2 regions of the Bordetella avium genome follow, and region 2 is predicted to be linked to the other one. Evidence: predicted binding sites of a transcription regulator. Region 2 holds the regulator's gene; the other holds the start of a gene.
What was found. Region 2 encodes FNR, which switches genes on or off when oxygen is low (the NO sensors DNR and NnrR bind a similar motif). Its sites were predicted from a motif close to TTGATNNNNATCAA; they were not measured.
Positions count from the first base shown of each region.

Region 1: U0029_RS01235 (DASS family sodium-coupled anion symporter) is a predicted target of FNR. The motif match lies at 3,227-3,240, and genes of this name have one in related genera.

Region 1 is NZ_CP139969.1:264,666-270,211, forward strand. It holds gene rodA (rod shape-determining protein RodA) at 1-572, shown strand, start outside; gene U0029_RS01230 (Ldh family oxidoreductase) at 608-1,660, opposite strand; gene U0029_RS01235 (DASS family sodium-coupled anion symporter) at 1,671-3,161, opposite strand; gene slmA (nucleoid occlusion factor SlmA) at 3,320-3,895, opposite strand; gene U0029_RS01245 (pyrimidine 5'-nucleotidase) at 3,925-4,668, opposite strand; gene argB (acetylglutamate kinase) at 4,668-5,546, opposite strand, start outside.
Region 2 is NZ_CP139969.1:1,128,914-1,134,459, forward strand. It holds gene U0029_RS05350 (NUDIX domain-containing protein) at 1-364, shown strand, start outside; gene U0029_RS05355 (2Fe-2S iron-sulfur cluster-binding protein) at 361-702, shown strand; gene U0029_RS05360 (hypothetical protein) at 699-1,814, opposite strand; gene fnr (fumarate/nitrate reduction transcriptional regulator Fnr) at 1,821-2,549, opposite strand; gene clpB (ATP-dependent chaperone ClpB) at 2,947-5,546, shown strand, end outside; gene U0029_RS05375 (LysR family transcriptional regulator) at 5,531-5,546, opposite strand, start outside.

The DNA of each region.
Region 1 (5,546 bases), 860 kb from region 2:
TCGGTGTTATCGGCATCGGCACACTGGTCTATTACGAAGACCAATTGTGTGAGCCTGATGTTGACTGGGTCGTGCTGCATGACTACCAGAAGCATCGGGTCTGCACCTTGCTCAATCCTAGCTCCGACCCTTTGGGCAAGGGCTTTCACACCATTCAGTCCATGATTGCAGTGGGTTCCGGTGGACTCTATGGCAAGGGTTATATGCAGGGAACGCAAACCCATCTGGACTTTATCCCCGAACGCACCACGGACTTTATTTTCGCCGTCTATGCCGAGGAATTCGGCCTGTATGGAGGGGTGGCCTTGCTGGTGCTATATGGCCTGCTGATCGCCCGCGGCCTGGCGATCGCATCACGCAGCGTCTCGCAGTTCGGCCGTCTGCTGGCCGGCTCTATGACCATGATGATGTTCATCTATGTCTTCGTGAACGTGGGCATGGTGACGGGCATTCTGCCGGTGGTGGGTGTGCCCTTGCCCTTTATGAGCTATGGCGGTACGGCCTTGCTCACGATGGGCGTGGCCTTCGGCATCATGATGAGCATCAGCCGCGCCAAGCCCGTCAAGGCCTAGGCGGGCGCCGTCAGGCGCCCGCCCGGTCTGGCGGCTTAAGCCGCCGCTGGCGCAGAGACGCCCAGCTCCTGGCCCAGTTCAGCCAGCTTGTGCCAAATGGCGGGCGCGAAACTGATGGCATCGCCATTGCGTGCGCGGTTGGCCGCTTCGTACTCGCCTGGATACTGCACACCGTCTACGCCAGGTTGCGGCGGGCAATCATGGAGGTAGTCGATAAAGGCGGCGACCTCATGGCTGCGCCAACTGGCGTTGAAGTCCACCTGCGGATCAAGGAGCACGGCGAACATATTATTGGTCGCCACACCCTGACGCGGGTTTTCCGGCTGGATGGTTCCGCCACCGGACAGCACACCCGCCAGCAGTTCGGCCACCACCCCCATCGCATACCCCTTATGCCCGCCGAAAGGTAGCAGCGCGCCCGGCGGATTGGTGAATAGCGCATTGGGGTCGGTAGTCGGATTGCCTTCGGCGTCGATCAGCGACCCGGGAGGCGCCTGCTCTCCATTCGTCGCCAGCACGCGAGCCTTGTTGACGGCGATGGAGCTGGTGGCAATGTCCACGACAAGAGGCGGGCGGCCGCCCGGCAGCGGACCCGCAAAGCACAGCGGATTCGTGGTCAGGCAGGCGCGCGCGCCGCCGAACGGGGCGACGGTGGGAGCGCGATTGATCACATTGGTGAAGGCCAGCAGGATGAAACCGGCGCTGGCGGCCATCTCGCCGTAGTAACCCATGCGGCCCAGGTGGTGGCTGCGGCGCAGCGTCAGGACGCATGAGCCCTGCTGAGTGGTGCGTTCGATGGCGGCCTGCACCGCCATCTTGCCGACGTGTTGCCCAAAGCCGTTGTTGCCGTCGTAGGCGAGAAAACCGCCGTTGTCGGTCAGTAGTTGCAGGCGGCCGTCAGCTTGCAGAAAGCCTTCTTTGAGTACGCGGGCGTAATTGGGAAGGATGGACAGGCCGTGGCTGGTGTAACCCACCCGGTCGGACTCGACCAGGTGTTCGGCGACGTCGAAAGCGATGTCTTGCGGCACGCCCTGCGCGACGAGCAGGGCTTCGCCGTAGGCGATGGCGTCGGGAATGGCGATTTTCATGGGCGGCTCCTTACAGAAGGCCCAGCCAGCGCCAGTAGGTCATGCCCATGACGATCATCAGGGCAAAGCCGATGATGGTGATGAGGATACCGACTTTGGCGAACTGCCTGGCCGTGAAGGTTTCCGTACCCAGGCACACCATGTTCTGTGGCGCGTTGATGGGCAGGATGAAGCCATAGCTGACCACAAAGCCTAGCAGCATGGTCATGCCCAGGCGGTTGAAGTCGCCTGGCAGCGTTTGCAGCACCGAGATCAGGATGGGCAGCATGGCCGAGGTCAGTGCGGTGGCGCTGGCGAAACCCAGGTGAATGAGGATGAGGAAGGCGCCCAGAATGGCGAAGATCGAAAGCGGGCCGAGGTTGTCCAGGCCGGTATGCGTTACCACCTGGTTGCCCAGCCATTGACCGGCCTGCGTCGAGAGTAAGGCGGAACCCAGGCTGATACCCACGCCGAACACGATGACCGTGCCCCACGGTATGCGTGATTGCACGTCTTTCCACGTCATCACGCCAAAGCGCGGCAACATCAGCAGAACCAGGCCTAAATAGGTGGTCGAGGTGGTGTCGAAGTTGTGGAGCACTTTTTCGGTGGACCAGCACATCAGCAGGAAGATGGACACTGCCAGCAGCCGCTTTTGCGGCGGCGTCATGGGGCCCATTTCTCGCAGTTCGCGTTCAACGGCTTCTTTGCCGCCCGCGATTTCATTGCTTTCCGGGGGCAGCATCTTCAGCACGATGAGGATGAGGATCACCGACATGATGATCGCCCACGGCGCGCCGGCGATGAGCCATTCGGCCCAGCTCACCCGTTCGCCCAGCATCTTATCCATGAAGCCGACGGTCAGCAGGTTCTGGGCTGCGGCGGTCTGGATACCGACGTTCCAGATGCTGGTGGCCTGCGCCACGATGATCATGATGCCGGCCGCGATGTTGGAACGCTTGTCCACGCCGAAGGCCGCAATCACGCCCATCATGATCGGCACCACGGCTGCGCTGCGCGCGGTGGCGCTGGGCACGACCAGGCTCAGCACGATGGTCACGGCGATGGCGCCGATCAGGATGCGGCGCGTGGTTGTGCCGATCAAGGACAGCGTGACCAGCGCGATGCGCCGGTCAAGCCCGGTGAAGGTCATGGCCGCCGCGATGAACAGGGCCCCCGCTACCAGGGCTAGCGCCGAATTGGCGAAGCCTTGCAGGGCCATCGTGATAGCCGCCGAGGTGCCAATCAGCACGTCCGGGTTTTTGATGGAGGGCGCCGTGCCCAGTAGAAACGCCATCAGGGTGGTGACCATGATGGCGCTGGCTTCATAAGAGACGGCTTCGGTAATCCACACCACGACTGCGAATACCAGGATGGCGAGCATCCGGTGGCCTGCGACGGGCAGTTCGGCCGGCGTGGGAATCAAGAGCACCAGGATGAGTGCAATGAAGCCCGCGACCAGACCTATCGGGATTTTCTTCTTTGGGGCTTGCGGGGCAGGGACAGCGGCTTGCGCAGTCATATCCATCTCCGTTCTGTGAGTCAAACAACTGTGTAACAAGCGTAAGGAAATAAGGAAAACCCGTATTGATGGCAATCAAGCTAACACGCTTTCCAACTTGTGGTTCTTTGCGACCGCCGGTTAAGTTTTCCGGTTTGCGGTGCAAATGAACCCGGCACTCAGGGCAGAATCAGACGCAGATGTTCTTCGAGATGGGCGGTCGGGGTGACCCGCCAGCCGCTTTGGGCGTAGCGCAACCAGCGTCCCATCACCAGATGGGTCAGCAGGCTGGCGTAGGCAGCCACATTCGTTTGGGGAGGCAGGCTGCCTTCGTTGACGGCCTCACGCAGGCATTGTTTGAGAGAGGCTTCGATGCGGTCATTGATGTGGTTGATCCTCCCTTGCAGACGGTTGTCTTCGGTGACCAGCGCATCGCCGGTCAGCACCCGCGTCATGCCGCGATTGCGTTCTGCGAAAGCCAGCAGCATGGAGACAATTTTGCGCGCCTGCGTCAGAGGTTGCGGCTCAGCGGCAATGATCTGGTTGATCAGGGTGAACAGCGTGGTTTCGATGAATTCGATCAGGCCTTCGAACATTTGCGCCTTGCTGGCGAAATGCCGATACAGCGCGGCTTCGGAAACCTGTTGGCGCGCAGCCAGCGCGGCCGTCGTGATACGGGCGGCGTGGGGCTGCTCCAGCATTTCGGCCAGCGTTTGCAGGATCTGGGTTTTTCTCTCGCCGGGTTTGGTCGCCATGACAGAGCCGTGAACGTTGCGGAAAGCAGTTAGCCGCGTAGCGGACGGCGGCGCAACAGTAAGTCAGTCACCGAGTTTACTCGCAAGTCGACGTAGTCTGGGCGATGTGTGCGCGCCTGCGCGAAAGGAGTGCCGGGGTGATAGACATGTACCGTGCGCATACCGGCGCGGCGGGCGCCGCGCAGATTGTCCAGCGTGTCTTCGACCAGCACGGCGCGTGCAGCCGGCACGCCTTCGCGCGCCAGCACGTAGCGCAGCAGGGCGGATGAGGGTTTGGGCCGCAACTGACCGTGCAAGCGCATTTCCTCGATGCCCCAGAGCGCGTCGAACTGTTGCAGGATGCCCAGATGGCGCAGCACGGCGCGCGCGTAATGCAGCGGCGCGTTGGTAAGCAGCACTTTGCGGCCGGGAAGGCGTTTGAGCTTGCCGGCTAGGCCTTTTTCGGCGCGCACCAGCGGCCGGACATCGAAGTCATGGCTGCGGTGCAGAAACCGGCGGGGATCGACGCCATGATGGCGTTCCATGCCGATCACGGTGGCGCCATAGCGCTTCCAGTAACGCTTGCGCAGGCTGTTTGCGGTGCTTTCGTCCACGCCCAGCATTTCCGATACCGCCTGCGTCATGCCGGCGTCGATGCGCGGGAAGATGGCGTGCGAGGTGTCGTGCAGCGTGTTGTCGAGGTCAAACAGCCAGAGGCGCTCGCGGCGTGCGTCCGCCTCGCGTGAGCGGCGAGGACGCACGGCCGGACCGGACAGTTGCCGGCGTGCAAGCATCAGTGGGCGCTGATCATGGTGCCCACACCCTGGTCGGTGAGCAGTTCCAGCAGCAGGCAGTGCGGCACGCGGCCGTCGACCACGTGCACCGAGGGCACCCCGTTCTTGGCGGCGTCCAGGGCGGACGAAATCTTGGGCAGCATGCCGCCCGAGATGGTGCCGTCGGCGAACAGCTCGTTGATGGTCTGGGCCGACAAACTGCGCAGCAGCTTGCCGCTTTTGTCGAGCACGCCCGGCGTGTTGGTCATCATGAGCAGCTTCTCGGCGCCCAGCACCTCGGCGATCTTGCCTGCGACCACGTCAGCATTGATGTTGTAGGCCGTGCCGTCTTCGCCATAACCGATGGGCGAGATGACAGGAATGAACTGATCATCTTGCAAGGCTTTGACGACGGCCGGTTCGACACGGGTCACATCGCCCACCAGGCCGATGTCCAGCAGTTCGCCGGGTTTTTCCTTGTCGGCCATGAGTTTTTTGCGGGCCTGGAGCAGCATGCCGTCCTTGCCGGTGAGACCCACGGCCTTGCCGCCCGCCTCGTTGATCATCATGACGATGTCTTGCTGGACTTGACCGCCCAGCACCCACTCGACGACTTCCATGGTTTCGGCATCGGTCACGCGCATGCCTTGCACGAAAGTACCCTGCTTGCCCAGGCGGCGCAGCGCGTCGTCAATCTGCGGGCCGCCACCGTGCACCACCACCGGGTTCAGGCCGACCAGCTTCAAGAGCACCACGTCGTGGGCGAAGCTGCGCTGCAATCGTTCTTCCGTCATGGCATTGCCGCCGTACTTCACCACGATGGTCTTGCCGTGAAAGCGTCGGATGTATGGCAAGGCCTCGGAAAGAATAGCGGCTTTGACAGCAGGAGACAGGACGGC
Region 2 (5,546 bases):
GCGGGTCATGACGGAGTTTCCAGCGGGCAAGCTTGACCCGGGCGAAGACCCCTTGGCCTGTGCCAAGCGTGAGCTTTTCGAGGAAACCGGCTATACCGCCGCCGAATGGGCTAAGGCGGGAGCGCTGCATCTGGCGATCGCTTATTCGACCGAGATCATTCATATCTATTTCGCCCGAGGCTTGTCGGCTGGCGAGCGTCAACTGGACGAGGATGAGTTTCTGGATGTGCGCAGTGCCGCGCTGCCGGACTTGCTTGCGGCCTGCCAGCGGGGCGAAGTCACCGATGCGAAAACCCTGACATGCATGCTGTGGCTGCAGAATGCGATGTCGGGCGCCTGGAAGCTAGATTGGCAGTCGGCATGAGCGGCTTTGAGGTCCTGCTGCTGCCTGCGGGCTGGCGTTTTCGCACCACGCCGGATACGCCCTTGTTGCTTGCGGCCAAGGCGGCGGGCATACGCATGCCCAGTTCCTGTCGCAACGGCACCTGCCGCAGTTGCCTGTGCCAGATGCGTTCGGGCGAGGTTAGTTACCGCATCGAATGGCCAGGCGTGGCGAGTGACGAGCAGGCCGAGGGCTGGATACTGCCTTGCGTCGCCTATGCTGAATCCGATCTCGAGGTGCATGCGCCACAGGCGCAACGCATAGGCCCTGAGGCAGCCGAGCCCGAAAGACGCTTGTTGACTGGGGCGCGGCGGGCTTAGCGCGCAAGGGGCAGGCAGGGCGCACCCTGTGGCAGCGGCGCGCTTGTTTCACCCAGCAAGGCGCGTGCGCCGCAGGTCGAACCGAACATCGCGGCCGCGTCATGTCCCACGCCCACGACCTCCTGTGCGTCGTGCTTGAGCTTGGGCCATTCGGGGTGGCGATGCAGGCTGAGTTGTTCGTAGCGCCAATAACCGAGCCCGCGCGCCCAGCGCGTGGCGCCCTGGGCTTCCGCGCCGCAACTCTTGTCCAGCGATTGATGCTCAGGATTATTGTCGGCCGAGCCCAATAGATATGTCACTTGCCGGTCGGCATAGCGGGCGGCGAGTGTCGAGCGATTAACCTCGTGCAAAAACGGCGGCAATTGATCCAGGCCGTATTTGTATTGGTTATAGGTGGGACAGATGCCTCGCTCGTAGGGGGCGAAGCCATCGGCGTGGGGCCGCTCAGCGCTCAGGTAGAGATAGGAAGACGGATTGGCGACCACATAGCGCACATCCAGTCCTTTCTCGCGCAGGTTTTCGTCCAGATTGTTCAGCACGGCATAGCGCTGAACCAGTTGAGCGCCGCCCGAGTGGCCCGCGATGACCACCGAGCGCAAGGCCGGCAGGCGTGCGCTGCTGGTGAGCTCATGCAAAAGATCATCCAGGACCTGCATGGAGCCCACGGGCGCGGGTCGGCCCTTGGCTGCCATGCTGGGCTCGCCATATTCCCAGCCAGAGCGGCGCCAGGCAGGCATATGGCTAAAGCTGGTGTCGATGCTGCTGGAAAACCTGGGCGCGACGATTAGCGTGTCGTTCAGGCGGGCGGGGTTGCTGCCTGTCAGGGAGGCAACCGCATCGTAATAGCGCGACGCATCACGTTTGACGCCATGCACGATGATGACCAGGCGGCGAATGCCTCGCAGATCGTCTTGCTGCAGATTTTTGCTGGTGTAAACCGGGAAGGGATAGGGGCTGCGACCCAGTTCTATCGTGCGCCAGGGCGGGGTGCGTGCCGGAGACGCCGCGACGGCGTCTTGGTAGGGATCGGCTGGCGCAGTGGTCTGTGCGGCGGCCGCATGCATGCCGGCCGTGGCCACTGCGAGGGCGAGCAAGCCACGGCGCAGCGTCATCGCGGCTTAGCAGTGCTCGTGGCCGAGCAATTGCCGCAGGCCGGCCAGATCGAGCAGGCGTACCTCCCGCTGGCTGATGCGGATCAGCCCCTCGCGTCCGAAGCGCGAGAATAGGCGGCTGACCGTCTCCAGCGTCAGGCCCAGATAATTACCGATTTCTTCGCGGCTCATGCGCAGCACAAATTCGGTTGATGAGTAGCCCAGGGTCGCATAGCGCTGCGACATATTTAGCAAAAATGCCGCCAGACGCTGCTCAGAGCGCATCGAACCCAAGGAGGCCAGCATCTGGTGCGAGCGGTTGATTTCGCGGCTCATGAGGCGGCGGAACTGCTGTTGCAGGCTGGGCAGATGCGCGGATACCCGGTCGATTTCGTTGAGGCGGATGACGCAGACCTCCGAGTCTTCGAGCGCCACGGCGTTCGAGATATGCTGGGATTCCAGCATACCGTCCATGCCGATGATCTCGCCTGGCAAATGAAAGCCGGTGATTTGCAACTGGCCCGAGGCATCTTCGAGTTGCGTCTTGAGCGAACCATAGCGCACGCCGTACACGGCATCCAGCGGGGTGCCCAGTTCGTAGAGCGTATGGCCTTTTTCTATGCGCACGCGCTCTTTGACGAGATCGTCAAGTTTCTCGACTTCGGCGGCAGCCATGCCAATCGGAATGCAAACATGGCCGAGCATGCAAGTAGAGCAATGCGCCGCATCAGGCGGAATGGGAACCCGTTTAAGCATTCTTGACCTCGTGTGGTAATGCACCGGCTCTATGAAGTGGCTCGGTTTATTTTTGATTGCCAGCATTGTAGTACTCCCTCCCGAGCCTCGTCGAACCGTCCTAAGCCGCGTGCAAACAGGGTGGCAAACGACAACGTTTGACCTTGACAGGCGCGGCGCGCGCTTTCCTTTCATCCGGGCTACGGCCTTTTCTGGGGGAGACGGCCGTTCACCGGCGCCAAAAAACGTATATGCTGATCAGGACGGCCGCGCGCAAGAGTGGCCGCGTAAGTCCTTGCAAGTCGATTTTCGGCGTGTGGTTGGGGGCTTGAAATGTCCCTTTCCGTCCACACATTCTTGTGATCAGGCCAGCTGAATGTGGTTTCGGGCTGGCTCACTCAACTGCCAACCGACCTTTATGCGATTCGACAAACTTACGACCAAGTTCCAGCAAGCACTGGCGGACGCGCAGAGCCTCGCCGCCCGTAACGACAACCCCTATATCGAGCCGGTACACGTGCTGTCCGCGCTGCTCGCAGACGCCGACAGTGGCGCGGCCAGTCTTCTGGCGCGCGCCGGCGTGGCCGTCAACCGGCTGCAACCTGCCCTGGATGCCGCCATCCGCGCCTTGCCACAGGTAGCGGGCAGCGACAATGTACAGGTGAGCCGCGATCTGCAGGGCGTATTCACGCGCACCGACAAAGAGGCCGCGCGCCGCGGTGACACCTTTATCGCCAGTGAGCTCTTCCTGTGGGCGTTGGCCGACGACAAGGGCGAGGCGGGCCGCATTCTGCGCGAAGCCGGGCTCCAGAAAAAAGCCCTGGAAACCGCGATCGACGCCGTGCGCGGTGGAGAAAAAGTCTCTGCCGCCGAGGGCGAGTCCAACCGCGAAGCCCTGTCCAAATACACGCTGGATCTCACCGAGCGCGCCCGTGAGGGCAAGCTCGATCCGGTGATCGGCCGCGACGATGAAATCCGCCGCACCATTCAGATCTTGCAGCGCCGCACCAAGAACAATCCGGTGCTGATCGGCGAGCCTGGCGTGGGTAAAACCGCCATCGTCGAGGGGCTGGCCCAGCGCATCGTCAACGACGAGGTGCCCGAGACATTGCGCGGCAAACGCGTGCTGTCGCTGGATCTGGCGGGCCTGCTGGCCGGCGCCAAGTTCCGGGGCGAGTTCGAAGAGCGGCTCAAGGCAGTATTGAAAGAGTTGTCGCAGGATGACGGACAGAACATCGTATTCATCGATGAGCTGCACACGATGGTGGGTGCCGGCAAGGCCGAGGGCGCGATGGATGCGGGCAATATGCTCAAGCCGGCGCTGGCGCGCGGCGAGTTGCATTGCATCGGCGCCACCACGCTCGACGAATACCGCAAATACATCGAGAAAGATGCCGCGCTGGAGCGCCGTTTCCAGAAAGTACTGGTGGGCGAGCCCGACGTCGAATCAACCATCGCCATTTTGCGAGGCCTGCAGGAGCGCTATGAAATCCACCACGGCGTGGATATTACCGACCCGGCCATCGTGGCGGCGGCTGAGCTCTCTCACCGCTACATTACCGATCGTTTTCTGCCGGACAAGGCCATCGATCTGATCGATGAGGCGGCATCGCGCATCCGCATGGAGATCGACTCCAAGCCGGAAGTCATGGACAAGCTCGACCGTCGCATCATCCAGCTCAAGATCGAGCGCGAGGCGGTCAAAAAAGAAACTGATGATGCGTCGCTGCGCCGTCTGGCTGCAATCGAGGAAGAGCTCGAACGCTTGCAACGCGAGTACAACGACTACGAAGAGGTCTGGAAGGCCGAAAAGGCCGCCGTGCAGGGCGCGCAATCCATCAAGGAAGAAATTGACCGAGTGCGCGCCGAAATGGCCGAACTTCAGCGTAAGGGCCAATTCGACAAGCTGGCCGAGCTGCAATATGGCAAGCTGCCTGAGCTGGAGGCACGTCTGAAGGCGGCTGATATGGCCGAGAGCGATATCGAGCGCGCCGAGGCCAAGAGCGGCAAGCCCAAATTGTTGCGCACCCAGGTGGGCGCGGAAGAGATCGCCGAAGTCGTGTCGCGTGCCACTGGCATTCCGGTGTCCAAGATGATGGAAGGTGAGCGCGACAAGCTGCTGCACATGGAAGATGCCCTGCACAAGCGCGTGGTGGGTCAGGATGAGGCGGTCAGTCTGGTTGCTGACGCCATACGCCGTTCTCGTGCGGGTCTTGCCGATCCGTCCAAGCCCTATGGTTCTTTCCTTTTCCTGGGCCCGACCGGGGTGGGCAAGACCGAGCTCACTCGTGCGCTGGCCGATTTCCTGTTTGATTCGGAAGAGCACCTGATTCGCATCGATATGAGCGAATTCATGGAGAAGCACTCGGTATCCCGCCTGATCGGCGCGCCGCCGGGATATGTCGGCTATGAAGAGGGGGGGTATCTGACCGAGGCCGTACGCCGCAAGCCTTACAGCGTGGTGCTGCTCGACGAAGTCGAAAAAGCGCATCCGGATGTGTTCAACGTCTTGTTGCAGGTCTTAGACGACGGCCGTCTGACTGACGGGCAGGGGCGCACGGTGGATTTCCGCAATACGGTCATCGTAATGACGTCCAACCTGGGTTCGCAGCAAATCCAGAGCATGTCTGGCAAGCCCTACGAGGTGATCAAGGACGTGGTGATGGAAGAGCTCAAGCAGACATTGCGCCCCGAGTTCCTGAACCGCATCGATGAGGTTGTGGTGTTCCATGGCCTGGATGCGCAGCACATCGAGTCGATCGCGCGTATTCAGATCAAGCGTCTGGCCAGCCGTCTGGAAAAGCAGGAAATGCGTCTGGATGTGAGCGATGCGGCGTTGAGCGAGATCGCTCTCGTGGGTTTCGATCCGGTGTTTGGCGCTCGCCCGCTCAAGCGCGCCATCCAGCAACAGATCGAGAATCCGGTCGCCAAACTCATTCTTCAGGGGGTGTTCGGCCCTCGCGATGTGGTGCCGGTCGACTATCAGGATGGCAAGTTCGTTTTTACCCGCACCTTGCA